One region of the Stenotrophomonas sp. LMG 10879 genome, then DNA from elsewhere that is predicted to be linked to it. Evidence: riboswitches for the same ligand, from Rfam matches in the RefSeq annotation. Region 1 holds a riboswitch; the other holds the start of a gene.

Region 1 (15,823 bases):
CACGAACTTCAATTCGATCTCGGTCTGCCCCTGGGTGCTGGCTGAATCGATGCGCGAGATGCCGGGCAGGCTGCCCAGCGCACGCTCCAGCGGCGTGGCCACGGTCGCCGCCATCGATTCGGGCGAGGCGCCGGGCAGGCTGGCGCTGACTTCAATGGCCGGATAGTCGACCTGGGGCAGCGGTGCCACCGGCAGCAGGCGCAGCGCCAGCAGGCCGGCCAGTACCAGCGCCACCGCCAACAGGAGGGTCGCCACCGGACGCTGCACGCAGGCCTGTGCCAGGCGTGCCACAGGGGTCATGCGCTGGCCTCGTCTGCTGTTGCCGGTGCCGCCGCGCGGCGACGCTGCAGACGGTCGAAGGCCAGGTAGATCACCGGCGTGGTGAACAGGGTCAACACCTGGCTGACCATCAGGCCACCCACCATCACCCAGCCCAGCGGCTGCCGCAGCTCGGCGCCCGAGCCCGTGGCCAGCATCAGCGGTACCGCGCCGAACAACGCCGCCAGGGTGGTCATCAGGATCGGCCGGAAGCGCAGCAGCGCCGCCTGGTGGATCGCTTCACGCGGACTCATGCCGCGCGTGCGCTGCGCGTCCAGCGCGAAGTCGATCATCATGATCGCGTTCTTCTTCACCAAGCCGATCAGCAGCACGATGCCGATCACCGCGATCAAATCCAGGCTGCGTCCGCTCACCCACAACGCAGCCAAGGCGCCCACGGTTGCCGAGGGCAATGTGGAGAGGATGGTGATGGGATGGATGAAGCTCTCGTAGAGCACGCCCAGCACGATGTACATCACCACCACCGCCGCCAGGATCAGCCACAGCGTGCTCGACAGCGAGCTGCTGAAGGCCGCCGCCGCGCCCTGCAGGCGCAGCTCGATGCTTTGCGGCAATGCCACCTGCGCCCGCGCGGCATGCACCGCATCCACTGCTTCGCCCAGCGATGCGCCGGGTGCCAGGTTGAACGACAGCGTGGCCGCCGGGAACTGGCCGACATGGTTGCGCAGCAGCGCCGTCGGCCCCTGCTCGACGCGCGCCACCGCCCCCAACGGCACGGTCTGGCCGTTGCTACTGCGCACGCGCAGGCCGCTGATCGCCTCCGGCCCCGGTTGCCGCGCCGGATCGGCCTCCAGCACCACCCGGTACTGGCTGGCCTGGGTGAAGATGGTGGAGATCTGCCGTTGCCCGTAGGCGTCGTACAGTGCGTCGGCCACCGCTTCCACGCTCACGCCCAGACGTGCGGCGGCATCGCGGTCGATGCTCACCCTGGCCTGTCGGCCCTGCATCTGCAGGTCGCTGGCCACATCGCGCAGCGCCGGCGACTGGCGCAGCGCGTGCAGCAGCTTCGGTGTCCAGGTTTCCAGCGTCTGCAGGTCCGGCGTGGTCAGGGTGAACTGGTACTGGTTGCGGCTGATGCGGTCTTCGATGCCCAGCTCCTGCACCGGTTGCAGATACAGGGTGATGCCGGGAATTCTGGCCACGCGCTGCTGCAGCCGTGCCATCACCACGTCGGCACTCTCGCGCTCTCCGTGTGGCTTCAGTTCGATCAGCAGGCGGCCGGTATTGAGGGCCGCATTGTTGCCGTCCACGCCGATGTAGGAGGACAGGCTGGCCACGGCCGGGTCCTGTTCGATGGCCGTGGCCAGGGCAAGCTGGCGCTCGCGCATGGCCTGGAACGAGATCGCCTGCGGGGCTTCGCTGATGCCCTGGACCAGGCCGGCATCCTGCACCGGGAAGAAGCCCTTGGGCACGGCGAAGTACAGCGCCACGGTGAGCGCAAGCGTGGCCACCGTCGCCAGCAGCATCAGCGGCTGACGCTGCAGCACCCAGCGCAGCTGGCGGTCGTAGAGGGCGATGATGTGGTCGAAGACATCGCGCTTTGGTGGGGATGGGGTCGGAGCCCCAAGGGGATCCGACCCCACGGCCGGGGTCAGATCCCCTTGGGGCTCTGACCCCGTGGCATGCGGCTTCAGGAAGCGCGCGCACAACATCGGCGTCAAGGTCAGCGACACCAGCAGCGAAATGCCGATGGCTACCGCCAGCGTCACCGCGAACTCATGGAACAGCGCGCCCACCAGGTCGGCCATGAACAGCAACGGGATCAGCACGGCGATCAACGAGACCGTCAGCGAGACCAGGGTGAAGCCAATCTCGCTGGCTCCCTTCAATGCCGCCTCGCGCGGGCTTTCGCCGTCTTCCAGGTGGCGGGCAATGTTTTCCAGCATCACGATCGCATCGTCCACCACGAAACCGGTGGCAATGGTCAGCGCCATCAGCGTGAGGTTGTTGAGCGAATAGCCGGTCAGCAGCATCACCGCGAACGTACCGATCAGCGACAGTGGTACCGCCACGCTGGGAATCAGCGTGGCCGGCAGGTTGCGCAGGAACACCCAGGTCACCAGAACCACCAGCGCGATGGCCAGCACCAGTTCCTTCTGTACGCCGCGCACGGACGCACGGATCGATTCGGTGCGGTCGCTGAGCACGCTCATCTGCACGCCGGCCGGCAGAGTGGCCTGCAGCTGCGGCAGCAACGCACGCAACTGTTCGACCACGGCAATGACGTTGGCGCCTGGTTGGCGCTGGATGTTCACCAGTACCGCCGGGGTGGTGCCGCTCCATGCCGCCAGCTGGCGGTTCTCGGCGCCGTCGGTGATGGTGGCCACGTCGCCCAGCCGCAGCGGTGCGCCCTCGCGCCAGGCCAGCACCAGCGCGCGGTACTCGGCCACGCTGCGCATCTGGTCGTTGGCATCGAGCATCACCGCGCGGATCGGGCCATCGAAGCTGCCCTTGGGCAGGTTGACGTTGGCGGCGGCGATCGCGGTGCGGATGTGGTCCATGCCCAGGTTGTTGGCGGCCAGCGCGCCCGGATTGACCTGGATGCGCACGGCCGGGCGCTGGCCACCGGCCAGGCTGACCAGACCGACACCGGGCAGCTGTGCCAAGCGCTGCGCGATGCGGGTGTCGACCAGATCGTGCACCTGCGGCAGCGACAGGCCCTGCGAAGTCACCGCCAGGGTCAGGATCGGCGTGTCGGCCGGATTGACCTTGCGGTACACCGGCGGCACCGGCAGATCACCGGGCAGGAAGCTGCCGGCCGCGTTGATCGCCGCCTGCACGTCCTGTTCGGCCACACCCAGCGACACCTCCAGGCCGAACTGCAGGGTGATCACCGAGGCGCCGCCGGAGCTGGTGGACGACAGCTGTTTCAGGCCGGGAATCTGCCCGAGCTGGCGCTCCAGCGGCGCAGTGATGGTGCGCGTGGTCAGCTCCGGGCTGGCACCGGGATACAGCGTGGTGATCTGGATGATCGGGTAGTCGACCTGCGGTAGCGCCGCCACCGGCAGCAGGCGATAGGCCAGTACCCCGGACAGCAGCAGCGCCACCATCAGCAACGTGGTGGCGACCGGGCGCAGGATGAAGGCGCGCGAGAGGTTCATGCGCCGGCCTTGGGCGATGCCTCCTCGGTGATGATCTCCACCGTGGTGCCGTCTTCCAGTCCGTCGATGCCTTCGATCACCACCTTGTCACCGGCTACCAGGCCGGAACGCACCGCAACGCGACCGTCATCGGCCGGGCCGAGCACCACCGTGCGTCGTTGTGCCTTGTTGTTCTTGTCGATGATGTGCACGTAGTTGCCCTGGCTGCCGAACTGCACGGCGGCATCGGGAACCAGCAGCGCGGGATGCTCACCCAGCTGCAGGCGCACATTGACGAACTGGTTGGGGAACAGCGCCTGATCGGCGTTGTCGAACTGCGCGCGCAGCTTCAGCGTGCCGGTGGCGGTATCGATGCGGTTGTCGACGCTGGACAGGGTGCCGCTGGCGAGCTGCCGGCGTTCTTCGCGGTCCCAGCTCTCCACCGCCAGCGCCGGCTGCGCCTGTACGGCATCGAGCAGGGCGGGAAGCTCTGGTTCGGGCACGGTGAACAGCACGCTGATCGGCGCCGTCTGCGCCAGCGTGACCAGGCCTTCGGTGTCACTGGCGTGCACCAGGTTGCCTACGTCCAGCCGGCGCAGGCCGACTCGGCCGCTGACCGGGGCGACGATGCGGGTGTACTGCAGCTGCAGTCGCGCTTCGTCCACCGATGCCTGGTCGCTGAGGCGACGCCCCTGCAGTTGCCGCACCTTGCTCTGCTGGTCGCTCAGTTCCTGCGCGGACACGTAGTTCTGGCGCTGCAGTTCGCGGTAGCGCTGCAACTGGCGCTCGGCGTTCTCCAGCTCGGCCAGGTTCTGCTGCTGCGTACCCTGTGCGTGCGCAAGCTTCACCTGGTAGGGGCGGGGATCGATCTGCGCCAGCAGTTCACCGGCCTTGACCTGCTGACCCTCCTGGAAATGCAGGTGCATCAGCTCGCCATCCACGCGGCTGCGCACCACCACGCTGTGCAGCGGGGTGACCGTACCAACCGCCTTCATCCGCAGCACCAGTGGTTCGGCACTGGCACGGGCGATGCGTACCGGCACTACCTTGCCGGCACCAGCTTGTTCGCCACCGTCCGCCTCGGCCTGCGGCCACAGCCACCACGCCAGGCCAGCGACAAGGGCAAGGCCGGCAACGACCAGCAGCGGGCGGGCACGGCGAAAGCGGGAGTTTTCGGCGACAGACATGGGGCATCCTGCGCCCTGCGTGCACGCAGGGTCATGCGGGCCCGTCGGCACCACGAAGGGCCTCGGGCAGCGGGGGAGGGGGATTGTCTGGCGGGGCCGCGGACGCGGCGTGGCTGGATGCCGTCGCGCGTGCGACGGGGCGCCAATGGTAGCGGTTTACGCGGGCCGTCGCCGCGTGACCTTGGTCATGCAGCCCAGCCGGAAATGCCGGCCAACGACCGGCACTACCCTCAAGGGCTCAATGCACTTCGTCGTGGTACACGAACTTCGGCATTTCCCAGCGGTAGTGGATCGCCAGCAGGCGCACGGCGAAGCCACCCCCCAGGCAGCACAGGATCGCCGTGGCATCGGCCACGCCCCAGTGCAGCAACAGCAGATACACCGCACCTGTCAGTAGCGAGATGATCGCGTACAGCTCTTTCTGGAAGATCAGCGGCACCTCGTTGCAGAGGATGTCGCGCAGCACGCCGCCGAAGGCGCCGGTGAGCATGCCGGCGATCAGCACGATCGGCAGCGCATGGCCGGCCTCGCGCGCGATCGAGCAGCCGATCAGGGTGAAGGCGATCAGGCCCAGCCCGTCCAGCACCAGGAAGGTGCGGCGGAAGTGATGCATCCAGCGCGCTACCCAGGTGGCGATCAGCGCCGCGCACACGGTGAAGCCCAGGTACTCGGGATGCTTCACCCAGCCCAAGGGATAGTGGCCGAGCAGGATGTCGCGCAGCGAGCCGCCACCGAGGGCGGTGACACAGGCGATCATGACCACGCCGAACAGGTCCATGCGGCGGCGGCCCGCAGACAGGGCACCGGTCATGGCTTCGGCGGAAATGGCGATCAGGTAGATGATGGACAGCAGCATGGACAGGCTCCGGACGCGGTGGGGCCGGCCATGCGCGACCACCGCCATTGCCTGCGCAATGACGGGATGACGATGACCGGTGCCGCTCCCGCTGTCCTTTTGCCTGAGAGTTCAGCGGCGTGAGCCGCGTGCCCCTTCGGCGGATCGTCCCGGGCATGCCCGGTGACCTCTCTCCAGCTCGGCGAGTCGAATGCATGGTTGGTGGGATTCCAGCCCACCGGCCTGAGCGATCATGGGAGCCTGCGCCTTCGGCGGGCGCCAGCGCGGCGCCTCTCTCCTGCATTCGGCCGCCAGTATATCCGCTGCAGTGCAGCACGGCATAATCCGGGCATGGTTTCGCCTTCCCGCCCGTGGTTCCTGTACCTGCTCGAATGCCGCGACGGCAGCTATTACGCCGGCATCAGCACCGACGTGCAGGCCCGTTTCGCCGCCCACCAGGCCGGCAAGGGGGCGCGTTACACCCGGTCACGCCCGCCGCTGCGGGTGCTGGCGGTACGCGAGTACCCGGACAGGGCAGCGGCCTCACGCGCCGAATGGGAGCTCAAGCAGCAGCCGCGCGAGCGCAAGCTGGCCTGGCTGCAGGCGCCGGCCGAGGCTGTTCTGTAGAGCCGAGCCCATGCTCGGCTCTACAACTTCGCCGGTAGATCCACGCCATGCGTGGATGGGGCACATCCGGCCATGCCATGATCGCCCAGCTCTCAGCGCTGGAGACCCGGATGTCCGCCGTTGCCCTGTTGTTCGCGCTTTCCGCAGCAGCAAGCCCCGCTGCCGACGCCGCCACGATCGCCGCCATCGAAGCGACCTGCCACGACTACGTCGACGGTCAGCTGGAAGCCGACCCGCAGCGCGTCGCCCGTTCCCTGCACCCGGACCTGGCCAAGCGCGCGGTGCTCGGTGATACGCCCGACGAACGCCTCGGCCTGCGCCGGATGTCGAAGGAAGAACTGGTTGCGTTGACGAAACAGGGCGCGCTGAAGACCCCGAAGGATCAATGGGACCGCCGTTGCACGGTGCTGGACGTGACCGGCAATGCGGCCTCGGTGCGGCTGGAAACGCCGTGGTTCGTCGACTACTTCCACATGGGCCGCTTCGAGCAGCGCTGGGTCATCGTCAACGCGCTGTGGTACCCAAAGCCGAAGTAGAGCCACCATGCGTGGCTGTGCTCCATGCAGCCTGCACAGAAACTCATCCACGCATGGCGTGGATCTACTGTGTCGGTCGAGGACGTGCCCGTGGCACTACCTATCGCGAAGATTTCTGCCGGACATGAGCGGGGGCCCAGCGGCCCGATGAAGCAGTAGAGCCACGCCACGCGTGGCTACGCTCCATGCAGCCTGCACAGAAATTCATCCACGCATGGCGTGGATCTACTGTGTCGGTCGAGAGGTCACCCACGGCAGTACCTACCGCTTCGGCCGCCGGTCGTCCCGATCATCGCCGAAGATGATGCGCGCGCTGCGCTGGTAGCTCCAGTACGCCACCGCCCAGTTCAACAGCACCACGACGCGGTTGCGGAAACCGATCAGGAAGAACACGTGCGCGGCCAGCCAGAACCACCAGGCCAGCACACCGGACAGCTGCAGCTTGCCCAGGTGCACGATCGCGGCCATGCGGCCGATGGTGGCCAGGTTGCCGAAGTCGGCGTACTTGAACGGCCCCGGCGCGGGCTTGTCGTGCAGGCGTGCGCGAAGCGTTTCCGCCACGTACTTGCCCATCTGCTTGGCGGCCGGGGCCACGCCCGGTACTGGCTTGCCGTTGGCCTGGCCCAGTGCGGCCAGGTCGCCGGCCACGAAAAGTTCGGGATGGCCGGGCAGGGTCAGGTCGGGCTGCACCGGCACGCGTCCGGCACGGTCCAGCGGCACGTCCAGCGTGCGCGCCAACGGCGAGGCGGCGACGCCGGCGGCCCAGACCACGGTGCGCGCGGGCACGAACTGGTCGCCCAGTTTGAAGCCCTGTCCATCGATGTGGCTGACCGGCGTGCCGGTCATCACTTCCACGCCCAGCTTTTCCAGCTGCCGGCGCGCCTTCAGCGAAAGCACTTCAGGGAAGGTCGACAACACGCGCGGACCGGCCTCGACCAGCCGCACCTTGGCGCTGGCCGGATCGATATGGCGGAACTCATTGCGCAGCGTATGCCGGGCGATTTCGGCCAGGGTGCCAGCCAGCTCGACGCCGGTCGGGCCACCACCCACCACCGCAAAGCTCAGCCATGCGGCTTTCTTTGCCGGGTCCGGCTCGGCCTCGGCGCGTTCGAACGCCAGCAGCAGCTTGCGGCGCAGGGCGATGGCATCGTCCAGTGTCTTCAGGCCAGGCGCATCGTCGGCCCATTCGTCATGGCCGAAGTAGGCGTGGGTGGCGCCGGTGGCCAGCAGCAGGCTGTCGTAGTCCAGCGTGCTGCCGTCGGCCATGCGCACCTGGCGGGCTTCCTTGTCGATGGCCACCACTTCGCCCAGCCGCACCTCCACGTTGCGCTGGTGGCCAAGGATGTGGCGCAGCGGTGCGGCGATATCCGGCGCAGACAGTCCCGCGGTGGCCACCTGGTACAGCAGCGGCTGGAACAGGTGGTGGTTGCGACGGTCGACCAGGGTGATGCGTATGCGTTCGCGGGCCAGCGCACGGGTGGCCCACAGGCCGGCGAAACCGCCGCCGACAACGACCAGGTGGGGGACGCGATCACGACTCATCGACTCACTCCAGGGGGGGCATGGGGGAAGTGCCTGGCATCTTCGCATGGCCGGTCCTTGTCACGTCAGCGTGCATCCTGATCGGCGATACTCGGGTTCAGGCAACTGCCCGTGAGGAGTCCATGAGCGAACCGGAAAAGCGCATCGCCCTGTTGATCGACGCCGACAATGCGCCGGCCTCGAAGATCGACGAGGTCCTGGCCGAAGTCGCCCGCTATGGCGTGGCCAACGTGCGCCGTGCCTATGGCAACTGGAAGAGCCCACGGTTGAAAGGGTGGGAGGCGGTGCTGCACGAATACGCGATCCGGCCGATCCAGCAGTTCGCCTACAGCAAGGGCAAGAACGCGTCGGACATGGCGATGGTGATCGACGCGATGGATCTGCTGTACGCGCGCAACCTCGATGGCTTCGCGATCGTGTCCAGCGATGCCGACTTCACCCCGATGGTGATGCGCCTGCTGACCGACGGCGTGAAGGTCTATGGCTTCGGCGAAAAGAAAACCCCGGAACCCTTCGTCAACGCATGCTCGAAGTTCACCTATCTGGAAGCGTTGGGCCAGACCCATGCCAGCGTGCAGGATGTCGAGCAGGCATCGAACGAACCATCATCGAATGAACAGGCGCCCAGCGAACAGGCGGGCAGCGACGATGCGCGCCCGCGCAAGAGCGGGGCGGAAATGCGCAGCGATACACGTCTGGTGAAGATGTTGCGGCGTGCGGTGTCCTCGGCAGAGGGCGAGGATGGCTGGTCGCACCTGGGCCCGGTCGGCAGCCAGATCGGCAACCAGGCCTCGTTCGATCCGCGTAATTACGGGTACGGCAAACTCAGCGACCTGCTGGCCGCGATCGGTCTGTTCGAACTGAAGAAGGACGGTAAATCCTCCTACGTGCGCGCGCTGCCGAAGAAGAACCGGTAACGCGCGGCAACGCAGCACCGCCGGGGTTGGCCCGGCGCTCACCGAAGGCGGATGTGGTAGCGCCGGGCCATGCCCGGCGAATGCCCAATGCAGTCGTTGCGCACGCACACACCCAGGCCGATCAGGCGTATCGTTGCCGCTCGCATTGCCAGCAAGGAAATCCGCATGTTGAAGATCTGGGGTCGCCGCAATTCCAGCAACGTCCGCAAGGTGCTGTGGTGTGCCGAGGAAATCGGCCTGCCGTACGAGTCCATCGAAGTGGGTGGCAGCCACGGTGGCACGCAGTCGCCGGAGTATGTGGCGATGAACCCGAACGGGCTGGTGCCGGTGATCGAAGACCACGGCCTGCCGCTGTGGGAGTCGAACACCATCGTGCGCTACCTCAGTGCGCGCTATTCGCTGGGTACGCTGTACGCGGAAGACGCGATGGAGCGTGCGCAGGCCGAGAAGTGGATGGACTGGAGTACCTCGCGGATGGCGCCGCTGTACTCCGAACTGATCTGGGGCATCATGCGCACCGCGCCGGCCGACCGCGATGAGGCGCGCATCAATGCGGCGATCGTGCGTGCCGGTGATTTCCTGGCGCTGCCCAACGCGACCCTGGCCACGCAGCCGTGGCTGTCGGGCGAGAAATTCGCCATGGGTGACATCGCCCTGGGCTCGTTGATCTACGCGTGGTTCGAGCTGCCGATCCAGCGCCCGGACCTGCCGCACCTGGCCGACTGGTATGGACGCCTGCGCGAGCGCCCGGCGTACCAGCGCGGCGTGATGTCACCGATGACGTAAGCGAAGGGCGACGTTCGGGGTCAGAGCCCTTTTCTGCGAAAAGGGATCCGACCCCAAGCCATCCAGGGCTCTACAGTAGTGCCGAGCCATGCTCGGCAGCGGTCTGCCAGATCAATACAGGTCCGTCGGATCCACATCCAGCGACCAGCGCACCTTGCGTGCCTCCGGCAGCGCGTACAACTGCGGCACCAGCTGTGCCAGCACCCCATGCAGCGGTGGCCGCTGCGCTGCCGACAACAACAACTGCGTGCGCTGGTAGCCGGCACGCCTTGGCATCGGCGCCGGCATCGGCCCATAGGCCTCCACCACGTTCTGTTCGCCCAGCAGTGTGCGCGCGGCCAGCAGGAAGGCATTGGCATGCTCCAGCTGCTGCGCTTCGGCGCGCATCAGCGCCAGGTGCGCGAACGGTGGAAAACCCGCCGCCTCGCGCTGGTTCAATTCGGCCTGCGCGAACGGGTGGTAGCCACCGTTCACCAGCGTCTCCAGCAGCGGATGACCCGGGTGATGGGTCTGCAGCCACACTTCGCCCGGATCGCGCGCGCGACCGGCGCGGCCGGCTACCTGGATCAGCTGCTGCGCCAGTTTTTCGCTGGCGCGGAAATCGGCCGAGAACAGGCCTTCGTCGATGCCCACCACCACCACCAGCGTCAGCTTGGGCAGGTCGTGGCCCTTGGCCAGGATCTGCGTGCCGACCAGGATGCCGGGCTCGTTGCCCAGCTTGGCCAGCTGCTGCTCCAGCGCATCGCGCCGTGCGGTGGTGCCGCGGTCGATGCGCACCACCGGGAAATCGGCGAAGGCACTGACCAGGTGTTCTTCCAGCCGCTCGGTGCCGATGCCCTGCGGCTGCAGCGCCAGGCTGCCACAGGCGGGGCAGGCCAATGGTGCCGGCTGCCGCGCACCACAGTGATGGCATTGCAGGCGACGACCACCGCCATGCACGGTCATCGGTGCATCGCAGCGGTTGCAGGGCGCGGTCCAGCCGCAGTCGTGGCACAGTAGCACCGGCGCATAGCCGCGCCGGTTCTTGAACACCAGCACCTGCTGGCCCCGCTGCAGGTGTTCGCCGATGCCGGCCAGCACGTCGGCGGAAAGGCCATCGCGCAGCGGGCGCTTGCGCACATCGAGGATGCGCACGCGCGGCGGTCGGGCATCACCGGCGCGCTGCTTCAGGCGCAGGTGCGCATAGCGGCCGGCGTAGGCGTTGTGCAGGGTTTCCAATGAGGGCGTGGCGCTGCCCAGCAGTACCGGAACGCCCTGCGCCTTGGCCCGCACCAATGCGAAATCGCGTGCGTGGTAGCGGATGCCGTCCTGCTGCTTGTAGCTGCCGTCGTGCTCTTCGTCGACGATCAGCAGGCCTGGCTGCGGCAGCGGGATGAACACCGCCGAACGCGTACCCACGATCACCCGTGCTTCGCCGCGCGAGGCCGCGGCCCAGACCCGCGCGCGCTCGTTGTCGGTCAGCCCCGAGTGCAGCGCGTGCACGGCAATGCCGAGACGGCCGCGGAAGCGTGCCAGGGTCTGCGGGGTCAGGCCGATCTCGGGCACCAGCACCAGCGCCTGCCTGCCCTGCGCCAGGCAATGGATGATCGCCTGCAGGTAGACCTCGGTCTTGCCGCTGCCGGTCACCCCGTCCAGCAGGAAGGCCTGGAAGCTTTCGGCGGCGGTGATCGCGGCCACGGCCTCGGCCTGCTCCGCATTGAGGGTGGGGCCGGGCAGGGGCTGAGCGTGCTGCGGCGCCACGCTCAGGGCGATGCGCTCGGCCAGCTCGCGCTTGCCCAGGCTGCGTGCGGCCACCCGCCAGTCCGGCATGCGCGCGGACAGGACGTCTTCGTCCACCACCGCCTCGGCCAACAGCTCGGCCAATTGCCGTGGTCGGCTGCCGGCGCGCAGCTTTTCGCGCTGGGCATGGCCCTCCGGTGTCAGCTGCCAGCCCCAGTGATGGGTGTCGGGCAGCGGCTCGCCGTGCCGCAGCGGGCCGGGCAGGGCGGTGCTCAGCACCTCGCCCAGCGGGGCGTGGGTATAGCGGGCCAGCCACTGCAGGCTCTGCCACAGCTCACCCTGCAGCAGCGGCGCCATGTCACACCAGGCCAGCGCCTGGCGCAGCCCCTGGCTGTCCTCGGCCTGCCCGTGGCCGGCCACCACGCCGATCAGTTCGCGGTTGCCGAACGGCACCTTCAGCCGGCAGCCGATCGCCACCGTCGGGCCTTCGCCCTGCGGCGGCAGGTAATCGAACAGGCGCGGCAGGGGGACGGGCAGGGCGACCTGCAGGGTCGGGACAGGGCCGGAATCAGGGGCGAGCATCGGCTCAGTGTAACGGCCCGTGCGAGGGCGCATGGCAGAGGCAGATGCGACTGGCATGCCCTCCAGCGAATCATAAATGTCACCTAAATATCGGTGTCTATTGGAGATTCAGTCTTATCCACATCTTCTGTGGATAAGTCTGTGCGTTAGCGGCTCGTGGCGCCGCATGAGGCCGATGGCGACGGCCTCACGCTTGGGTTGGTCAAAAAATAGCCACACTTTAAATGCAATTAAAATCAACAACTTAAGGGTGAAACATTGCTGAAACAGGGTGAATTCAGCCATTCATCGAGGAATGGCCCGGTTCCCGCGTGGTGCTGTGCACAACCTGCAGCAGAAAGCGTCTGCAATCGCAAGTCCTGCCGGGCAGCGATGGGCTGCCGCTATCATGCCGGCAGACCTTTGGAGTGACCGATGACGGCTGTGCCCGCCCCTGTTTCCTCGACCGCGGCCGGCGCGCTGTCGGCATTTCTGCGTGGCGTCGAACGCCGTGCCCTGGTCGTGGCCGAGCTGCAGTGCGGTGACCCCGCCCGTGCCGAGCAGACGCTGGTGGCGGTGATGCGTGCCTTCGCCGCGGTCGCCAGCGACCTGCCGATGGCGCAGTGGCCCGGCCGCTTCTGGACCCTGCTGGGCCAGCGCCAGGCGCTGCGAGAGCCGGCCACCGGTCAGTGGCCGCCGTCGCTGGCCGCGCTGGGCGACATGGCCCCCCTGCCGCGGCTGGCCCTGCTGCTGCGGGTGGGCGGCAGCCTGGACGAGGGCATCGCCACCCGCGTTCTGGATGTCGACGAGGAGGGCTACCAAGGCCTGCTGGCCACGGCCTGCCCACGCGACGCCACTGGCCAGCCCGACGCCGCTGCATGGCGGACCCTGGCCGAACAGGTGCAGCTGCGTATCCGCGACCTGCCGGCCAAGCGCCTGCAGCAGTTGCAGCAACCGTCCGCGCCAGCGGCCAACAACCAGGCGCCTGCTTCCAGCTGGCGTGCACCGCCGCGCGACGAACGCGCGCCTGCCAGCGGCAAGCGTCGCCGCGCCAATGCCAAGCCACGCTGGCGTGGCCCGGTGATCCTGTTGATCACCGTCGCGGTGCTGCTGTTGGCCGCGCTGGGCTGGCGCCACTGGCAGGGCCGTGCGCTGACCGCCGATGGCCCGCTCCCCGAGGGCGTGGTGGGCGAGGCCGGACCGGTCACCGTCGAGCCGCTGCCCGCCAGCGATGTCCGCCCCACTGCGGGCAGCGATACGCAGGCCAGCGAAGATGCCGCCATGCTGGCCGACCGCGATTACCCGCTGCTGGCCGAGGCCGACATGCATGCCTGGAGTGCTGCCGGTGGCCCGTTGCCGGTGGACGAATCACAACCAAAGCCGACCCGCCCGGAGCCGGTCGGCGCAGCGCTGGAAACCTCGGCTGCCGATGAATAAGCACCTCTTCGCCGGCCTGCTGCTGGCCATGCCGCTGTCGCTGGCTGCCGCTCCGCAATCAGTGAACGTACCGCTGCCGGCACCGTCGGCAACACCGTCGGCGGCTGCGCCCGCGCCCACTGCGGCGGCGGCATTCGCGCAGCTCGATCCCGCCCAGCAACGCCAGCGTCGCAGCGACTACGCCGCGTGGCGGGCGCTGCCAGAGGGGGAACGTGAACGCATCCGCCAGGCCGCCGCCCGCTTCGCCGCGTTGCCGGTCGATCAGCAGCAGCGCCTGCGCACGCAGTTCCAGGCACAGGACCAGGCCTTCCGCGAAGGCTGGCGGCTCGGCCCGCAACTGGGTGCTGAATTTCCCAAGCTGCATGGCCTGTTCGGCTTCGTGCCGCCGCAACAGCGCGACGCGGTCCTTGCCGTGCTGCGCCAGCTGAGCCCGGCGCAGTTGGCGCAGCTGGCCCTGGTCGCCCAGCGCACACCGCCGCAGGAACGCGACAGCGTACGCAGCACATTCCTCACCGTCCCCGCCGCCGAACGCGACACCTGGCTCAAGCGCCAGGCCGGGCAGTAAGCAAAAGGGGAGGGAGGGAACTACGTCATTTCTGGCCCGACTGTGCCTGATACGACTTGATTCCCTCCGTCCTCTTTATGGGGCAGTCATGGGAATGACCGCCCAGCGCGCGTAAGATGGCCGGCCGCAACCCGGTGCCTGTGCCCTTCGCGCGCAACCGTAGTTCGCGTCAAGCACCTTATGTCTACTGCAACCTCCACGCCGCGCTTCAGCAAGGAAGTCGGCGCTACCGGTCTGCTTGCCCTGCCGCTTGTGCTCGGGCACGTCTCCACCGGTCTGATCTCCTTCGTCGACAACGTGATTGCCGGCCACCATGCGACCTCCACCCTGGCCGCAGTGACCATCGGCACTGCGCTGCTGTGGCTGCCGATGCTGATCCCGATCGGTACGCTGATCTCACTCACCGCCTCGGTGTCGCAGCTGCATGGCGCCGGCCGTGAGCGCGAGATCGGCCCGCTGTTCCGGCAGGCGCTGTGGCTGGCGCTGGGCCTGGGCCTGATCATGTTCACCTTCCTCACCGTGGTGCCGCCGCTGCTGCCGGCCTTCGGCATCGCGCCGGACATCGTGCCCGGCGCAACGGCGTTCCTGCATGCGGTGCGCTGGGGGGGGCCGGCGCTGACGCTGTACTTCTGCATGCGCTATCTCAGTGAAGGCATGCATTGGACGCTGCCGACCATGCTGCTCGGTTTTGGTGGCCTGCTGGTACTGGCGCCGATGGGCTACGTGCTGGCCAACGGCAAGCTGGGCTTCCCGGAAATGGGCGCCGAAGGCCTGGGCATCGCCTCGGCGGTGATGATGTGGCTGCAGGCGATCGCCTTTGGTACCTACCTGTGGTTCACCAAGCGCTTTGCCCACCTGCAGCTGTTCTCGCATTTCGAGGGACCGCGCTGGTCAGCGATCTGGGACCTGCTGCGCACCGGCCTGCCGATCGGCATCACCGTGCTGATGGAAGGTGGTCTGTTCATCGTCACTGCATTGCTGATCGGTCGCCTGGGCGCCAATGAAGCGGCCGCGCACCAGATCGCGATCAACGTGGCGCAGCTGTGCTTCATGATCCCGATGGGCGTGGCCGAGGCGACCACCGTGCGTGTCGGTCATGCGGTTGGCCGTGGCGATGGCTTCGGCGTGCGCCGCGCGGCGTGGGCCGGCTACGCGATCATCATGGGTACGCAGACGCTGTCGGCGGCGGCGCTGCTGTTCGGCCACGACGCCATCGTCGGCGTCTACACCAACGACCTGGCCGTGGCTGGTCTGGCCTCGACCCTGCTGCTGTACGCGGCCACCTTCCAGTTCCCCGATGGCATCCAGGTGCTGTCGGCCGGTGCGCTGCGCGGACTGAAGGACACCCGCGTGCCGATGTTCATCGCCATGTTCGCCTATTGGGGCCTGGGCATGCCGCTGGGCGCCGGGCTCGGCCTCGGCCTGGGCATGGGCCCGCAGGGCATGTGGATCGGCCTGATCGTCGGCCTGACGGCGGCGGCAATCCTGATGGGCTGGCGCCTGAGTCGCAGCAGCAAGCGCATCGGCCAGTCCACGCTGGCCTGACATCACGCCGGTCCAGGGCAACCGTGACCGGCGATCCCCTGACTTGTGTCCGATGCTGCCTCACGCGGCACCGGCTATGCTGTCACCACGGCAAGAAGCCATCCGGAGTGCTCCATGAACCAACCCGTGCCGCCGCTGCCCCCGGCG
Region 2 (15,823 bases), on a different contig from region 1:
GCATGGGCCAGGCCGACCCCGCCCAGTGCCACGCCGACAATCACCATCAGGTCGGTCATGCTCGGGATGCGGGCATTCTGCGCCTCGTAGGCGCTGATGCGTGCCTTCATCTCATCGATGGCGCGGGTGTCGGCACCGTTGCGGGCATCGATCTGCTGGGCGCGGTTGGCCATGAACAGCAGGATCGCCATCCACAGGCTGGCGCAGGCCACGTCGACCACCGCGAACTGGCCGAAGGTGGTGGCATCGGTGCCGAACACTTCGCGCATGGCGACCATGTTGGCGCCACCGCCGATCCAGCTGCCGGCCAATGCAGCCATCCCGGCCCAGGTGTCACCGGCGACGGTTTCCGGGTGGATCAGCTTCATCACCTGGAAGGAGACGATGGCGCCGAGCATGATGCCGGCGGTGCCGGCGCAGAACACCAGCAGTAGCTTCGGCCCGAGCTTGGCGATGCCCTTCAGGTCGATCGACAGGGTCAGCAGGACCAGTGCCGCCGGTAGCAGCACATCACGTGCGACCGGGTTGTACAGCGAGGTGTTGTGGCCATCGATGATACCGGCGGTGTTGTAGATGGCGGGGATGAAATAGCACAGCAGCAGTGCGGGTACCCAGGCGAAGATCTTCTTCAGCAAGGGCGTTGGGCCGCTGGCAGCCCAGAAGATCAGAGCGAGGGTGGCGGCGATCAGACCAAGGCCAACGATATCGTTGCTGATCAGGGCAGTAGCGGCAGCGGGTTCGGTCGGCATGGGATCCTCTGTCGATCGAAAGAGCGGAAAAGAAAAGCGCCGCATAAGCGGCGCGGGTCGAAATTAACATAGTCTTCACGCAGGGTCATGCTGCGCTGCTTGCGGCAGCGCGCGGGCCTGTCGAGAATCGCAGCATTCCCTTCTGGAGCCTGCCCCATGCAACTCGGCGCTTTTTCAGTCAGCCTGGCGGTGAAGGACCTGGCCACCTCGCGTGCGTTCTATGAGGCGCTCGGATTCTCGGTAACCGGGGGTGATACGGCGCAGAACTGGCTGGTACTGCGCAACAACGGCATCGTGGTCGGCCTGTTCCAGGGCATGTTCGAGGGCAACCTGCTGACCTTCAACCCCGGCTGGGACCAGCACAAGCAGGAACTGGCATCCTTCCAGGACGTCCGCGAGATACAGGCCGAACTGGATGCCAAGGGCATTGAACTGGCGCTCCGCACCGATCCTGATGGCCAGGGCACGGGCTACCTGCAGTTGGCCGATCCGGATGGCAACGTGATCCTGATCGACCAGCATGTGCCGCGGCCGACGGCGCGGTGACGCGGCCAGCGTGCCAACCAAGGTTGGCACCTACCAGAACGCACGCGGCCATTGCCTGGTAGGCGTCGACCTCGGTCGACGGACAGGTCAGCCTGGCCGCGATGTACCAAAGTCGAGCGAAGCCAGGGTACCGCGCGGTTCACAGGGCTGCAGTTGCAGGGTCCAGCCCAGGTGCTCGCACAGCCGCGCGATCAGTTCCAGGCCGATGCCACCGCGATCGCTCCGCCCGCCGCGCGCCATCCGCGCGTGGATCGCAGCGATCTCTTCCGGACTCATGCCATGGCCGGGGTCCTGCAGGGTCAGCACCGCCGCCGAGGTCAGGCGCAGCTCGATATGACCACGGCCACTGTTCTCGATGGCATTGCGCAGCAGGTTGCCGATCGCCGCCTGCACCACGGCAAGAGGAGCGACGATGTCCACCGGCGCGGCCTGGATGCCGATGCTCAGGTCCTTGTCGCCCAGCAGGTGGCGATGGTCGTCGACGATCTCCGGCAGCAGCTGGTCCAGGGCGATGCGCTCGGCGCGGCTGGCCAGGCGTGCGGGATCACGCGCCAGCACCAGCAGCAACTCGATCAGCTGCTCGACGCCCTGCGCGGTACGTAGTACGCGCTGCATCTGCTGGCGTGCGCGCTCAGGCAGGCCCGGCTGTTCCAGCGCCAGTTCGGCGGCACCGGTCATCACCGCGATCGGCGTGCGCAGTTCATGGCTTGCGGTGCTGATGAACACCCGCTCGCGCTCGACGAACTGCTCGTTGCGATCAAGGTAGTCGTTCAGCGCATCGGCAATGGTGTGCAGCTCGGAACTACCGCGCGGATCGACGTGGATGCGCTGGCCCTGCACGCCCGGCCGCAGTGCACCGATGTGCTGGGCCAGCAGGCTCAGCGGGCGCACCATGCGCTCCATGCCGAACGAGGCCATCAACACGGTGACGAAGATCATGATGATGCCGGCGAGCATCACCCAGCGCGTGGCGAACTGTTCCAGGTCGTGGAAGTCGGAGATGTCCAGGGCCAGCGCAACCCGTCCCATCGAACCGGTATCGCGCACCATCACCGCCGTCTCGCGCTCGCCGATCATCACCCCGTCATGCAGGCCCGGATGCAGGCTGCGCAGGCTGGCGGGCATGTTGGCTTCATTGAAACGGAACAGGCTGAGCGTGTCCGAGTCCTGCCAGCGATAGTGCGGCTCGTGCTCGGTGTGGTCGACAATGCTGTCCAGTTCGGAATTGAGCAGCGCGCGCCATGCCGCGTGCTCGGCGTGTTCGTGCACATAGTTGCCCACGCTGAACACCGCCAGCGAGATCAGCGCCAGGTAGCCCAGCAACCACCACACCACCCGCCGGTACAGCGGGCCCGGTTTACGCGCCATCGTCATCGTTCCGTGCATCGGCGCCTGCGGTGGACGCCAGCCGGTAGCCCACGCGCGGCAGGGTGTGGATCAGCTTGTCGGCAAACGGGCCGTCCACGCTGCGGCGCAGCTCGTACACATGCGAGCGCAGCAGGTCGCCGTCCGGCGGTTCATCCCCCCACAGAGCGAATTCCAGCTGCTGCCGGGTCACCGCACCCGGGCTGGCCCGCATCAGCACCTCCAGCAGCTTGCGGCAGGCCGGGTACAGGTGCAGCACCTGGCCGGCACGCTGCGCCTCCAGGGTCGCCAGGTCCAGCACCAGGTCGCCCACCTGCAGGCGCTTGCGCGGATTGCGCCCCTGCGCCCGCAGCAGCAGCGCCTCCAGGCGCACTTCCAGTTCCGGCAAGGCGAATGGCTTGGTCAGGTAGTCATCCGCGCCGGCACGGAAGCCCGCGATCTTGTCCGGCAGTTCGTCGCGCGCGGTCAGCATGATCACCGGCACTTCCGAGGCGTGCTCGGAGCGCAGCCGCCGTAGCACCTCCGGGCCTTCCATGCGCGGCAGCATCCAGTCAAGGATCACCGCGTCATACGGGTGGCTGCCAGCCAGGTGCAGGCCGGTGATGCCGTCCGGGGCAACGTCGAGCACATGCCCGCGCGACTCGAAATAGTCGAACAGGTTGGCCACCAGCTGGCGGTTGTCCTCGATCACCAACAGGCGCATGCACGAAACATCCACGGGAAGTGCCACCATGGTAGCGCTGGGGATGTCGGAATGCGGTCGCCGTGGCGGCGGCTCTGACGGCTTTCCCACGTGCCCTCCATCAGTATGGCCGTTTTGCTCCCGGAGCCCGCCGTGCCCGTAGCCCTGCCCCGCCGTTGGCACCTGCCCCTGCTGTGGCTGTTGATCGTGGTGGCGCTGGCGGCCGGTCTCGGCATGCGCCAGCCGCAGCCGCCGGACGAACCCCGCTTCGTGTTGGCCGCGCGGGCCATGGTGGAGAGCGGCGAGTGGCTGCTGCCGCACCGCGGCAGCGAGCTGTACGCCGAAAAGCCGCCCGTGTTCATGTGGCTGCAGGCCGCTGCCCATCAGGTGGTCGGCAGCTGGCAGTGGTCGTTCCTGCTGCCGTCGCTGCTGGCCGCGCTGCTCAGCCTGTGGCTGGTTTCAGACCTGGCGCGCCGGCTGTGGTCGCCACGTCATTCGCTGTACGCACTGGGCGCACTGTTCTGCACCCTGCAGTTCGGACTGATGGCCAAGCGTGCGCAGATCGACATGGTGCTGGTGGGCATGACCACGCTGGCCCTGTGGGGCCTGCTGCGCCATCTCTGCGAGCGCCGCAACCTGCCGGCACTGTGGCTGGCCGGCTTCGCCGCCGGCGTCGGCACGGTGACCAAGGGGGTGGGTTTCCTGCCGCTGCTGATGGTGCTGCCCTGGTTCGGCTGGTGGCTGTACCAGCGCCGTCGCGGCCAGCCGGTGGACGGCCCCCACCCCGCCAGCCTGCTGTGGCTGGTTCCGGCGTTCCTGCTGGGCACGGCGGTATGGCTGGCGCCGCTGGGCTGGGCGCTGCTGCATGAACCCAGTGCATCGCTGCAGTCGTACGCACACGAGCTGCTGTTCAAGCAGACCGGCACCCGCTATGCCAACGCCTGGCACCATCGCCAGCCGGCCTGGTATTACCTGCAGGTGATCGCCACCCTGTGGCTGCCCGGCGCCCTGCTGCTGCCGCTGATGATCAAGCCGTGGTGGCGTCGCCTGCGTCGCGGTGACCAGCGCCAATGGCTGCTGCTGGGCTGGGCCGCGCTGGTCCTGCTGTTCTTCACTGCCAGCCCCGGCAAGCGTGAGGTGTATGTGCTGCCGATGTTGCCGGCGATGGCACTGGCAGTGGCACCGTTGCTGCCCGGCCTGCTGCGTCGCCTGTGCGTGCGTCGCTACCTGTTCAGCTACAGCCTGCTGCTGATGCTGGTCACCGGCGCGCTGGGCGTGATGATGCTGACCGACAGCCCCTGGGCGCAGGCGCAGCTGGCGCGGCGGGCGATGCCCGACACGTTGCTGCCCGCGTTCGGCGACGGCCTGCTGACCTTCGCCATCGCCGTGGCGACACTGGCGGTGTGGCTGCGGGTACGACGCGCGGCCACGCTGGTACTGCTCACCCACGGCCTGCTGTGGATGCTGTATGGACTGGTGCTGATACCGGCGCTGGACCCCTATGCCTCGGCGTCGGCGGTGATGCGCCGGGTGGGCATGCGGATCGGCCCCGATGCGGAACTGGCGCTGGTGGCCTGGCGCGAACAGAACCTGCTGCAGGCCGACCGGCCGGTGCGCGAGTTCGGCTTCAAGCGCCCCTGGGCGGAGCAGTGGCAGGACGCCGGCCCATGGTTGGCCGAGGCCCCGGACAAGCGCTGGCTGCTGGTGCTGGACAAGGCGATGAGCCCCTGCGTCGACCCGGCCCAGGTCATCGAGATCGGTGTTGCAAATCGCAATCGTTGGCAGTTGCTTCCGGGCACCGCGTGGGACCCGGCGTGTCACGCCGAACGCGCCGGCGCCAACGATGACGAAGACTGAACATTCACACGTGCCGGTGAATCATTAACCCGACACGAACGAGCGTACGACCCTTCTCCGACATCAAGGTGACGAGCATGGCCACGGTTTCCCGCACCGACCTCATGCCTGCATGCCTGTCCGTCCTCTCGCCCCGGTAGTTCCGCTCGCGTCTTCGCCACTGGCGTCAAGATTTGCCGTCACTCATTTCTGGCTGCCTGTCGCGATCGGCCTCCCTCTGTTCACCATGCTGATGGGCTTCGGCGGTGACCAGTGGCTGGCCGATCATCTGTTCCGCCTGGAGGGCGGTCAATGGGCCCTGCAGAACAGCTGGCTGACCCGTTCGGTCGTGCACAAGGGCGGCAAATGGCTGAGCACGGCTGCGGCCCTGGTGGTGATGCTGCTGTGCTTCCACCACTGGCGTCGTGGTCGCGATCGCACGCTGCGCTGGGCGCTGCTGTACGTCGTGATTGCCATGGCTCTGGGTACCGGGGTGATTTCCCTGCTGAAGTCGCTGGTGCCGATGGACTGCCCGTGGGATCTGCTGCGCTACGGCGGACACGACCCTTTCGTCGGTCTTTTCAGCAGCCGCCCAACTGGGATGGCTGCCCGTGCCTGCTTCCCCGGCGGCCACGCCAGCGCGGGATACGCGTGGCTGTGCCTGTATTTCTTCGCGCTGCTGTGGCGACCGTCGTGGCGCCGGGCCGGGCTGTGGATCGGCCTCGGCAGTGGCCTGGTGTTCGGCATCGGCCAGCAGCTTCGCGGCGCCCATTTCCTTTCGCATGACGTTGCTACCGCATTGATATGTTGGCTGCTGTCGCTGGGCCTGTACCTGATGGTCCGCCGCCAGTTGGACCGCTCGACCCGCCAGGAGGCAATTGCATGAACGCATCGGTCCAACGGTCCTTCCGGTTGCCGACACTGGCCAGCATCCGCGCATGGCGGCCGCAGCTGTCCACCGAAGCGCTGATCATTCTCACCAGCCTGTTCTTCGCTGTGGCCGGCAATGGCCTGTTCTGGCACAGCGCCATGGCCAGCCATCCAGGCAGCCTGCGTTATGCGCTTTCGCTGCTGTTGCTGCTGCTGGGTGCACACGGCGTGCTGCTGGGCATCCTGGTGTGGCGCTGGAATGCCAAGGTGGTGATCAGCGTACTGCTGCTCGTCACCGCGTTCGCCGCGCACTACATGAGCCGTTACCACATCTATCTGGATGCGGACATGCTGCGCAACGTGCTGGCCACCGACCCGAAGGAAAGCCGCGAACTGATGACGGTGTCGCTGCTGTGGCCGGTACTGCTGCTGGCCGCGCTACCGATGGTGGTGCTGTGGCGCGTTGAACTGCGCCGCCGCAGTTGGGGCCGCGGCCTGCTGTGGCGCATCGGCTTCCTGCTGGTCGCTGCGGCCACCGCACTCGGTGGCGCACTGGTGTCCTTCCAAGATGTGTCGGCCCTGATGCGCAACCAGCGCGAAGTGCGCTACCTGGCAACGCCCGCCAATGTGCTGCTGGGGCTGCCGCGTGCGCTGCGCGGCGAAAACCCGGTACAACGCGCGCCGAAGCTGCCGATCGGTACCGATGCCAAGGCGACCCGGCGCGCACCGACCAGCAAGCCACGCCTGCTGGTGATCGTGATGGGCGAAACGGTACGCGCGCAGAACTGGGGCTTGAATGGCGGCCGCAACACCACGCCGGAGCTGGCCCAGGCGGCGGTGGTCAATTTCCCCGACATGCACTCCTGCGGCACCAGTACCGAGGTCTCGCTGCCGTGCCTGTTCTCGCCGTGGGGACGCCACGAGTACGACGAAAAGAAGATCCGTGCGCACCAATCGCTGCTGCATGTACTGAACCGCGCGGGCATCGCACCGCTGTGGCGCGACAACCAGTCCGGCTGCAAGGGCGTATGCGAGGGCCTGGACTTCCAGTCACTGTCGGACGCGACCACGCCGGGGCTGTGTGCCGATGGCCGTTGCATGGACGAAATCCTGCTGCAGGACCTGGCGACCCAGGTGCGTGCGCGCCCGGGTGACCGGGTGGTGGTGATGCACCAGCTGGGCAACCATGGCCCGGCCTATTTCGAGCGCTACCCGCCCGCCTTCCGCCGTTTCACCCCGACCTGCGATACCCGCGACATCGGCCGCTGCACGCGCGAAGAAATCACCAACAGCTACGACAACGCCGTGCTGTACACCGATCATTTCCTGAGCAAGACCATCGGCACGCTGCAGGGCCTGCAGGATTACGACACGGCGATGATCTACCTGTCCGACCACGGTGAGTCGCTGGGCGAAAAGGGCCTGTACCTGCACGGCGTGCCATACGCGATCGCACCGGCCGAGCAGACCCGGGTACCAATGACGATGTGGTTCTCACCGGGCTTTGCCAGCAGCCGCGGGCTGGACCTGCAGTGCGTGCGCAAGCGCGCGGCCAGCTACACCGACCACGACAACCTGTTCCCGTCGGTGCTGGGGCTGATGCAGGTGAAGACCTCGCTGTACGAGCGCGACCGCGACCTGTTCGCCAACTGCGAGAGTTAGGGTTTGTCGGCAGGGCTGCGCCCTGCACCCGCAGAGGCCTTCAGGCAACGGCAACGGCCGAAGCAACAGCAAAGGCTGGTTTCCTGTGGGATGGCGGGGTGGGTCCGGTGGCGGGAGACGCCGTAAACCCGTCCATGGGGGCTTGGCCGCGGCATCCATGCCGCGGACACTCCCGCCACCGGCCCCACCCCGCCTTCGACAGTTGGCCGCAATCTGTCAGGCCATCTCTCGGGGTCAGATCCGTTTTCCGGAGGAAAACGGATCTGACCCCGTTTTTATTGTCGATACCTGACAGATGTGTCGACCAAGGTCGACACCCACCAACAGCCGCGGCGATCTGTCAGAGGTGGGGCGGTGTGGGCTTGCAGGACCGTTGGCGCCATGGATGGCGCCATCGAGCCCCCATGGATGGGTTTACGGCGTGTCCTGCAAGCCCACACCACCCCGCCAAACCACAGATGGCCCGCTCTTGCTGTTGCTCCGGCTTTTGCCGTTGCCTAAAGGCCTCTGCGGGTGCCGGGCGCCGCCCGGCCGACTTCCGCCACTTGCGGTGGCAAGCCCTGCCCACTAGCCTTCGGCGGTCGTTCACCACCCAAGGATCGCCTGTGAAACACCGTCATCTCCTGCTGGCCGCGGCAATCGCCGCCGCTACGCTGGCCCTGGCCGCCTGCAAGAAGGAAGCAGCCCCAGGCACCGACACCGCCAGCAGCAGCGCACCGGCCGGCGAAACCGCTGACCAGTTCGTGGCCCGCATCAATGCCGAATTCAAGGCGGCCTACCCGGAGATGACCTCGGCCCAGTGGCTGTCCTCCACCTACATCAACAGTGATTCAGAGCGCATCGCGGCCAAGGCCAACGAGCGTTCGCTGACCCAGCTCAACAGCTGGATCGAGCAGGCCGCCAAGTTCGATGGCAAGCCGATGAGCGAGGACAGCAAGCGCGCGATCCATCTGCTGAAGCTGATGTCCTCGATGCCGGCGCCGCGCGATCCGGCCAAGCTGGCCGAGCTGACCCAGATCGCCACCCGCATGGAAGGCAGCTACGGCGCAGGCAAGTACTGCACCGACGCCAACGATCCGAACTCCTGCCGCCAGCTGGGCGAGCTGGAGCAGGTGCTGGCGCGCAGCCGCGATTACGACCAGCAGCTCGATGCCTGGCAGGGCTGGCACAGCACCACCAAGAGCATGCGCGGTGATTACCAGAAGTTCGTCGGCCTGGTGAACGAAGGTGCCAAGGGCATGGGCTTCACCGATGCCGGGCAGATGTGGCGCAGTGGCTATGACATGCCGCCGGAGCAGATCGGCCCGGAAACCGATCGCCTGTGGGAACAGGTCAAGCCGATGTACGAGCAGCTGCACTGCTATGCGCGCGGCAAGCTGGACAAGACCTATGGCAAGGACAAGGCCGAGGTGGGCAACGGCCTGATCGCCGCGCACCTGATGGGCAACATGTGGCAGCAGGACTGGTCCAACCTGTGGGACCAGCTGGAACCGTACCCGGGTGCCGGCAGCCTGGACATCACCGCGGCACTGGAAAAGCAGTACCAGACCAACCTGAGCGCGGCGCTGGCCAAGGCCGGCAAGGATGCGAACGTGGCCGCCCAGTACAAGGCGCAGCGCGAAGCCGAACTGCGCACCGCCAAGCAGATGACCGAGCGTGCGCAGGATTTCTACGTGTCGCTGGGCATGCCGTCGTTGCCGCAGTCGTACTGGGACAAGACCCAGTTCATCAAGCCCGATGACCGCGACGTGGTCTGCCACGCCAGTGCCTGGGACATGAACATGGAAGGCGACGTGCGCACCAAGATGTGCATCAAGCCCAACGAAGAGAACTTCACCACCATCTACCACGAGCTGGGCCACATCTATTACGACCTGGCCTACAACCCGTTGCCGCCGCTGTTCCAGGGCGGTGCCAACGATGGCTTCCATGAAGCGATCGGCGACACCATCGTGCTGGCGATGACGCCGAAGTACCTCAGCTCGATCGGGCTGGTCGACGCGCCGACCGAAAGCCGCGAGGCGGTCATCAACAACCAGATGCGCATGGCGCTGTCGGGCGTGTCGTTCCTGCCGTTCGGGCTGATGATCGACCGCTGGCGCTGGGGCGTGTTCGATGGTTCGATCACCGCGGACAACTACAACAAGGCCTGGTGGGACCTGAAGGCCAAGTACCAGGGCGTGGCACCGGCCAGCACCCGTGGCGAGGAGTTCTTCGACCCGGGTGCCAAGTACCACGTGCCGGGCAACACCCCGTACACCCGCTACTTCCTGGCGCGCATCCTGCAGTTCCAGTTCTACAAGGGCCTGTGCGATGCCGCCGGCTTCAAGGGCCCGCTGCACGAGTGCACCTTCTACGGCAACAAGGAAGCGGGGCAGAAGTACTGGGCGATGCTGAGCAAGGGCGCCAGCCAGCCGTGGCAGGCCACGCTGAAGGAACTGACCGGCTCGGACAAGCTCGATGCCGGCCCGATGATCGAGTACTTCAGCCCGGTCAATGCCTGGTTGAAGCAACAGAACGAAGGCCAGATGTGCGGCTGGCAGGCCAGCGCGGCACCGGCAGCGACGGCGAAATGAAAGAAGGGGCGGGTCCGCGAGGATCCGCCCCTTTCCAGGTGTTGTAGAGCCGAGCCATGCTCGGCTTACCGTGCGCAGCACGGTGGAAAAGCAGCCGAGCATGGCTCGGCTCTACAGATTCGGCGCGATCAGTTGCTCTTCTTCGCCGCCAGCTGCGCAGCCAGCGCGGCCTTGAATTCCTCGAAGGTCTGACCCTTCTCGTTGGCTTCGGCCTGCGCCGCATCGCGCAGCGCATCCGAATAGATCAAGCGCACCGGCGTGCCCTGCCGTTCGTGCAGTTCACCGGCCTGCATGATCAGCGCCAGCACCTGCGCCGCACTTTCGCTCTGGCCGGCAATGCGGCCATCCATGCCCAGCACCCATTCGCCATCGCGACGGACGACCCCGGCCAGCAGCGTGCGCTGGGTGTCGCGCAGTTCGGCGTGCGGCTCGACGGGCGAGGCGGTGGCGGCGGCCTTGTTGGCAGCCTGCTGTTCCTGGCGACGGCGCTGGTCGCGGCGGGATTTGGAAGAGGTCGACATCGGTGGGGCTTGCATTGCGGGGGCGCAAGGATAACCCACGCCCCCTGCATGCTGGTTCACACCGGTACGGCGTCGGCTCAGTCCAGCACCCGCCCCTGCCGCCAGTAGCCCATGAAGGTGATCGCGCGGCGATCCAGGCCGCAGTCCTTCACCAGATACCGGCGGATCGCCATCACCGCGCCGGCCTCGCCCGCCACCCAGGCATACATCGCGCCGTCTGCGCTGGCGTCAGCCTGCTCCCACAGGATCTGCGCATCGACGTCGATGTCGTCCAGTTCGGCGCCCTCGGCCACGGCCGGGGCTGCCGCCAGCCGCGCCTGCACGGCCTGCAGCAACCGCTGCCCATGGGCCTGTTGCCCGCGCGGCAACCACACCAGTTCGGCCGTGACCGGTGCCTTCAATGGCACCGCATCGCCCGCCTGGGCGATCTCCAGCAGGGCCAGCGTGCGCGGCGGATCGACCAGCCCGGCCAGTTCCTCGAGGATGCCGGCCACCGCCGGCAATGCGGTCTCATCGGCCACCAGCAACACCTGGCCGACCCCGGCTGGCGGCTTCCATTCCCAGCCTTCGCTGCTGTCCGCGCAGTCAGCGTCGGGGGCCAGCAGCACCACGCGGTCGCCCGGCCGTGCGTGCGTGGCCCAGCGCGAGGCCGGTCCGGTCTCGCCATGCAGCACGAAGTCGACGTCGACCTCGCACTCGCCGGCGCGCAGTTGGCGGAGGGTAAAGGTGCGCATCGGCGGCCGCGCGTCATCGGGCAGTGCCCGGTAACGGGCGTACCAGTCTTCGCCGCTGGGCACGTCCGGCGCGTCCTGGCCGGGCAAGGGGAAGAACACCTTGATGCGTTGGTCCGGGCCTTCGGTCTTCATGCGCGCCACGTCGGCGCCGGTGAACACCATGCGGTCCAGGGAAGGAGAAAGAACGCGGCGCTCCTTCAGCGCCACCTCGAACAGGCGGTAGGTCTGCTGCGCAGCCATGGGATACCTCATGCGACGACATCGGGATGGCTGGCTGTCGTGCATCCACGAACCGGCTTGCTGGAAACCCCAGCCTAGTCCCTGCGCGCAGCGTCGCAAGGGGGCGCTGCGTGATGCTGTGCCCTACCCCTGCGCGACGCTCAAAGCGCCGTGCCGGCTGCCTCTGCTGCGCGCTCGCGCTGGTGCTCCCAGTACCAGAACACGAAGCCGGCCGCGAAGAAGGCCGCCTGTCCCAGTGCCAGATGCAGCGGGCTGTCGTGCAGCAGTGGCGATACCACGCCGGCCACCACGGTGCTGATCATCAGCTGCACGAACGCCTGCAGCGACGAGGCCAGGCCGCGCTGCTGCGGATACATGTCCAGCACCGCCAGCGCCAGGATCGGGAAGATCAGCGCCATGCCCATACCGCCCAGGAAGATCGGCATCACCGCCCACGGCAACGCGAACTGCGGCGCCAGGCTGACGTAGCCGATGTTCAACACGGCAGAGACCGCACACAAGGTGAAGCCGAGGGCCACCTGCCGCGTCGGTGTGCTGTGCCCGGCCATGCGCCCGGACAGGAACGAACCGGTGGTCATGCCGCCGATGGTGGGAATGAACAGCCAGGCAAAGCCGCCTTCACCCAGATGCAGGTGCTGCATCACGATCGCCGGGGCCGAGGAGATGTACAGGAAGATGCCGCCGAAGCCGATGCTGCCAGCCAGCGCCAGGCGCAGGAAACGCGGGTTGAAACCGATGCGCACGTAGTCGCGCATCAACGTGCGTGGCGACAGTGCGACCCGTGCCTGCGCCGGATGGGTTTCCGGCAGGAAGCGCGCGGTGGCCGCCAGCAGCACCAGCGCGAATACCACCAGGAACCAGAAGATCAGCGGCCAGCCGGCACCACTGAGCAGGATCCAGCCGCCGATGATCGGCGCGATGGCCGGGGCGATGCCGAACAGCATCGACACCTGGCTCATCAGCCGCTGCGCGTCGTGGCCGTGGTAAAGGTCGCGGATCACCGCGCGGCCGACGATCATGCCGACACCGGCAGACAGGCCCTGCAGCGCGCGGAACGCCAGCAGCGTGGTCAGGTCGGTGGACAACGCGCAGCCCACCGAGGCGCCGACGAAGATCACCAGGCCGCCGAGGATCACCCGCTTGCGCCCCCACGCATCGGACAGCGGGCCGTGGGCCAGGCTCATCAGGCCGTAGAACAGCAGGTAGACGCTGATGGTCTGCTGCACCGCCACCTCGTCCACCGCCAGGCGCTGGGCCAGCTGCGGAAACGCAGGAAAGATGGTGTCGATCGAGAACGGACCGAACATGGCCAGGCCAGCGAGCAACAGGGCCATGCGGCGGGTGGAAGGAGCAACAGCGGCGGTCATCGGGCAAGCGTCCGGCAGGGCCATGCGTGACACGCACGGCGGGCGCCGATCCCCTGCGGCAGGGACGGCGCCAGATGAATACGAGAATCCGACCATCATAGGTGGGGAATGCGTGCGACGCCATGCACGGGTGCACAGAACGCACGCCCGGGCCATCGGCCATTCAGGCCTGTGAGGCCGCTGCGGGCCACCGTCGGGCGCCGGCAAGAGGCTATAATCGGCGGGCAACACGGTGGGAGAAGCAGGTCACCGCTGCCGAAGGCGCAACGCCCGTAATCGCTCAGGCCCGATACCACCCGTAACAGAACTCTGGAGAGACCGGTTCGATCCGGCGCCGAAGGGGCACGAAGCTGCGGTTTTCCGCGCTTTTAAACTCTCAGGCAAAAGGACAGAGGGGCGCCCGCAGACCGCCGACCGGCGGCTTGTGCCCGTGCGTGTGCCCTTTCCTGACGGATCCTTCGCCATGTCCCAGAACACCCCTTCCCTGCGTGAGCTCGAGCACCATTCGGCGTTCGTCGAGCGCCACATCGGCCCCAACGATGCCGAGATCGCGCAGATGCTCGGCGTCATCGGCCACGCATCGCTGGATGCGATGACCGATGCCATCGTCCCGGCCAAGATCAAGTCGCCGGCACCGCTGGCGTTGCCGGAGTCGATCACCGAAGTGCAGGCGCTGGCGAAGATCCGCGCGATCGCCGACAAGAACACCGTGCTGCGCAGCTTCATCGGCCAGGGCTATTACGGTACCCACACGCCGAACGTGATCCTGCGCAACATCCTGGAAAACCCGGCCTGGTACACCGCCTACACCCCGTACCAGGCGGAAATCTCGCAGGGCCGCATGGAAGCGCTGATCAACTTCCAGACCCTGTGCGCCGACCTGACCGGCATGGAAATCGCCAACGCCTCGCTGCTGGACGAAGCCACTGCCGCTGCTGAAGCGATGACCCTGGCCAAGCGCTCGGCCAAGTCGAAGTCGGACACCTTCTTCGTGCACGATGCCGTGCACCCGCAGACGCTGGAACTGCTGCGTACCCGCGCCGAGCCCATGGGCATCGTGCTGCGCGTGGGCACCCCGGCCGAAGCGCTGGAAGCGGAAGCCTTCGGCCTGCTGCTGCAGTACCCGGATACCTTCGGCCAGGTCGGCGACTACAAGGCGCTGGTCGATGCCGTGCACGCGCGCGGCGGCCTGGTGGCCGTGGCCACCGACCTGCTGGCCCTGACCCTGCTGGCCGCCCCGGGCGAATGGGGTGCGGACATCGTAGTCGGCAACAGCCAGCGTTTCGGCGTGCCGTTCGGTTTCGGTGGCCCGCATGCGGCGTTCATGGCCTGCCGTGACGCCTACAAGCGTTCGATGCCGGGCCGCCTGATCGGCGTCTCCATCGACGCGCAGGGCAACCCGGCCTACCGCCTGACCCTGCAGACCCGCGAACAGCACATCCGCCGCGAGAAGGCCACCTCCAACATCTGTACCGCACAGGTGCTGCTGGCGGTGATGGCCTCGATGTACGCCGTCTATCACGGTCCGGAAGGCCTGACCCGCATCGCCCGCCGCACCCATCGCCTGGCCGCGATCCTGGCCAGCGCGCTGCGCACCGCCGGTGTGCAGGTCGGCGCCGACTTCTTCGACACGCTGCACGTGACCGGTGTCGACGCCGACGCGATCCATGCCAAGGCCCGTGCGGCCGGCTACAACCTGCGTGCGATCGACAGCAGCTCGGTGGGCATCAGCCTGGACGAGACCACCACCCGCGCCGACATCATCGCCGTGGGCGCGCTGTTCGGTGCCAACGTTGATGTGGACGCGCTGGATGCCAGCACCGCCGACGCGCTGCCGGCCGGCCTGCTGCGCCAGTCCGCGTTCCTGACCCACCCGGTGTTCAACACCCACCACAGCGAGCACGAGCTGCTGCGCTACCTGCGTTCGCTGGCCGACAAGGACCTGGCGATGGACCGCACGATGATCCCGCTGGGCTCGTGCACCATGAAGCTCAACGCCACCGCCGAGATGATCCCGGTGACCTGGCCGGAGTTCTCGCAGATCCACCCGCTGGTGCCGGCCGAGCAGGCGCTGGGCTACAAGGAACTGATCGATTCGCTGGAAGCAATGCTGGTCGAGTGCACCGGCTACGACGCCGTCAGCCTGCAGCCGAACTCCGGCGCGCAGGGCGAGTACGCCGGCCTGCTGGCGATCCGCGCCTACCACCGCTCGCGCGGCGAAGATCACCGTGACATCTGCCTGATTCCGGATTCGGCGCACGGCACCAACCCGGCCTCGGCACAGATGTGCGGGATGAAGGTCGTGGTCACCAAGACCGATGCCAACGGCAATGTCGACGTCGAGGACATCCGCCTCAACGCCGAGAAATACAGCGACCGCCTGGCCGCGATCATGATGACCTACCCGTCCACGCATGGCGTGTTCGAGGAAGAAGTCGTGGAGATCTGCGAGATCATCCACAAGCACGGCGGCCAGGTGTACACCGACGGTGCCAACATGAACGCCTTGGTCGGCGTGGCCAAGCCGGGCAAGTGGGGTTCAGACGTTTCGCACCTGAACCTGCACAAGACCTTCTGCATCCCGCACGGCGGCGGCGGCCCGGGCGTTGGCCCGTGTGCGGTCAAGTCGCACCTTGCCCCGTTCCTGCCGGGCAAGCTGGGTGACAACGGCCCGG

Evidence for each region. A riboswitch is a leader RNA that binds a small molecule or an ion and turns the genes downstream of it on or off. The one in region 1 is predicted to bind glycine.
Region 2: it holds a riboswitch for glycine, as region 1 does, so the genes downstream of both, gcvP (aminomethyl-transferring glycine dehydrogenase) here and CR919_RS13895 (trimeric intracellular cation channel family protein) in region 1, are expected to answer to the same signal.

What each region holds. Positions count from the first base shown of each region.
Region 1 covers NZ_PEJT01000008.1:111,484-127,306, forward strand. The annotation lists gene CR919_RS13880 (efflux RND transporter permease subunit) at 1-300, opposite strand, end outside; gene CR919_RS13885 (multidrug efflux RND transporter permease subunit) at 297-3,440, opposite strand; gene CR919_RS13890 (MdtA/MuxA family multidrug efflux RND transporter periplasmic adaptor subunit) at 3,437-4,606, opposite strand; gene CR919_RS13895 (trimeric intracellular cation channel family protein) at 4,845-5,462, opposite strand; glycine riboswitch at 5,546-5,649, opposite strand; glycine riboswitch at 5,663-5,752, opposite strand; gene CR919_RS13900 (GIY-YIG nuclease family protein) at 5,793-6,068, shown strand; gene CR919_RS13905 (nuclear transport factor 2 family protein) at 6,179-6,604, shown strand; gene CR919_RS13910 (NAD(P)/FAD-dependent oxidoreductase) at 6,866-8,146, opposite strand; gene CR919_RS13915 (NYN domain-containing protein) at 8,269-9,063, shown strand; gene CR919_RS13920 (glutathione S-transferase) at 9,229-9,849, shown strand; gene CR919_RS13925 (primosomal protein N') at 9,961-12,150, opposite strand; gene CR919_RS13930 (hypothetical protein) at 12,565-13,566, shown strand; gene CR919_RS13935 (DUF3106 domain-containing protein) at 13,559-14,131, shown strand; gene CR919_RS13940 (MATE family efflux transporter) at 14,312-15,676, shown strand; gene sppA (signal peptide peptidase SppA) at 15,791-15,823, shown strand, end outside.
Region 2 covers NZ_PEJT01000002.1:184,037-199,859, reverse strand. The annotation lists gene CR919_RS03710 (DUF819 family protein) at 1-749, opposite strand, end outside; gene CR919_RS03705 (VOC family protein) at 906-1,295, shown strand; gene CR919_RS03700 (HAMP domain-containing sensor histidine kinase) at 1,383-2,663, opposite strand; gene CR919_RS03695 (response regulator transcription factor) at 2,653-3,363, opposite strand; gene CR919_RS03690 (glycosyltransferase family 39 protein) at 3,496-5,199, shown strand; gene CR919_RS03685 (phosphatase PAP2 family protein) at 5,312-6,064, shown strand; gene CR919_RS03680 (phosphoethanolamine--lipid A transferase) at 6,061-7,710, shown strand; gene CR919_RS03670 (M2 family metallopeptidase) at 8,316-10,286, shown strand; gene CR919_RS03665 (hypothetical protein) at 10,415-10,807, opposite strand; gene CR919_RS03660 (siderophore-interacting protein) at 10,885-11,781, opposite strand; gene CR919_RS03655 (multidrug effflux MFS transporter) at 11,922-13,148, opposite strand; glycine riboswitch at 13,448-13,550, shown strand; gene gcvP (aminomethyl-transferring glycine dehydrogenase) at 13,612-15,823, shown strand, end outside.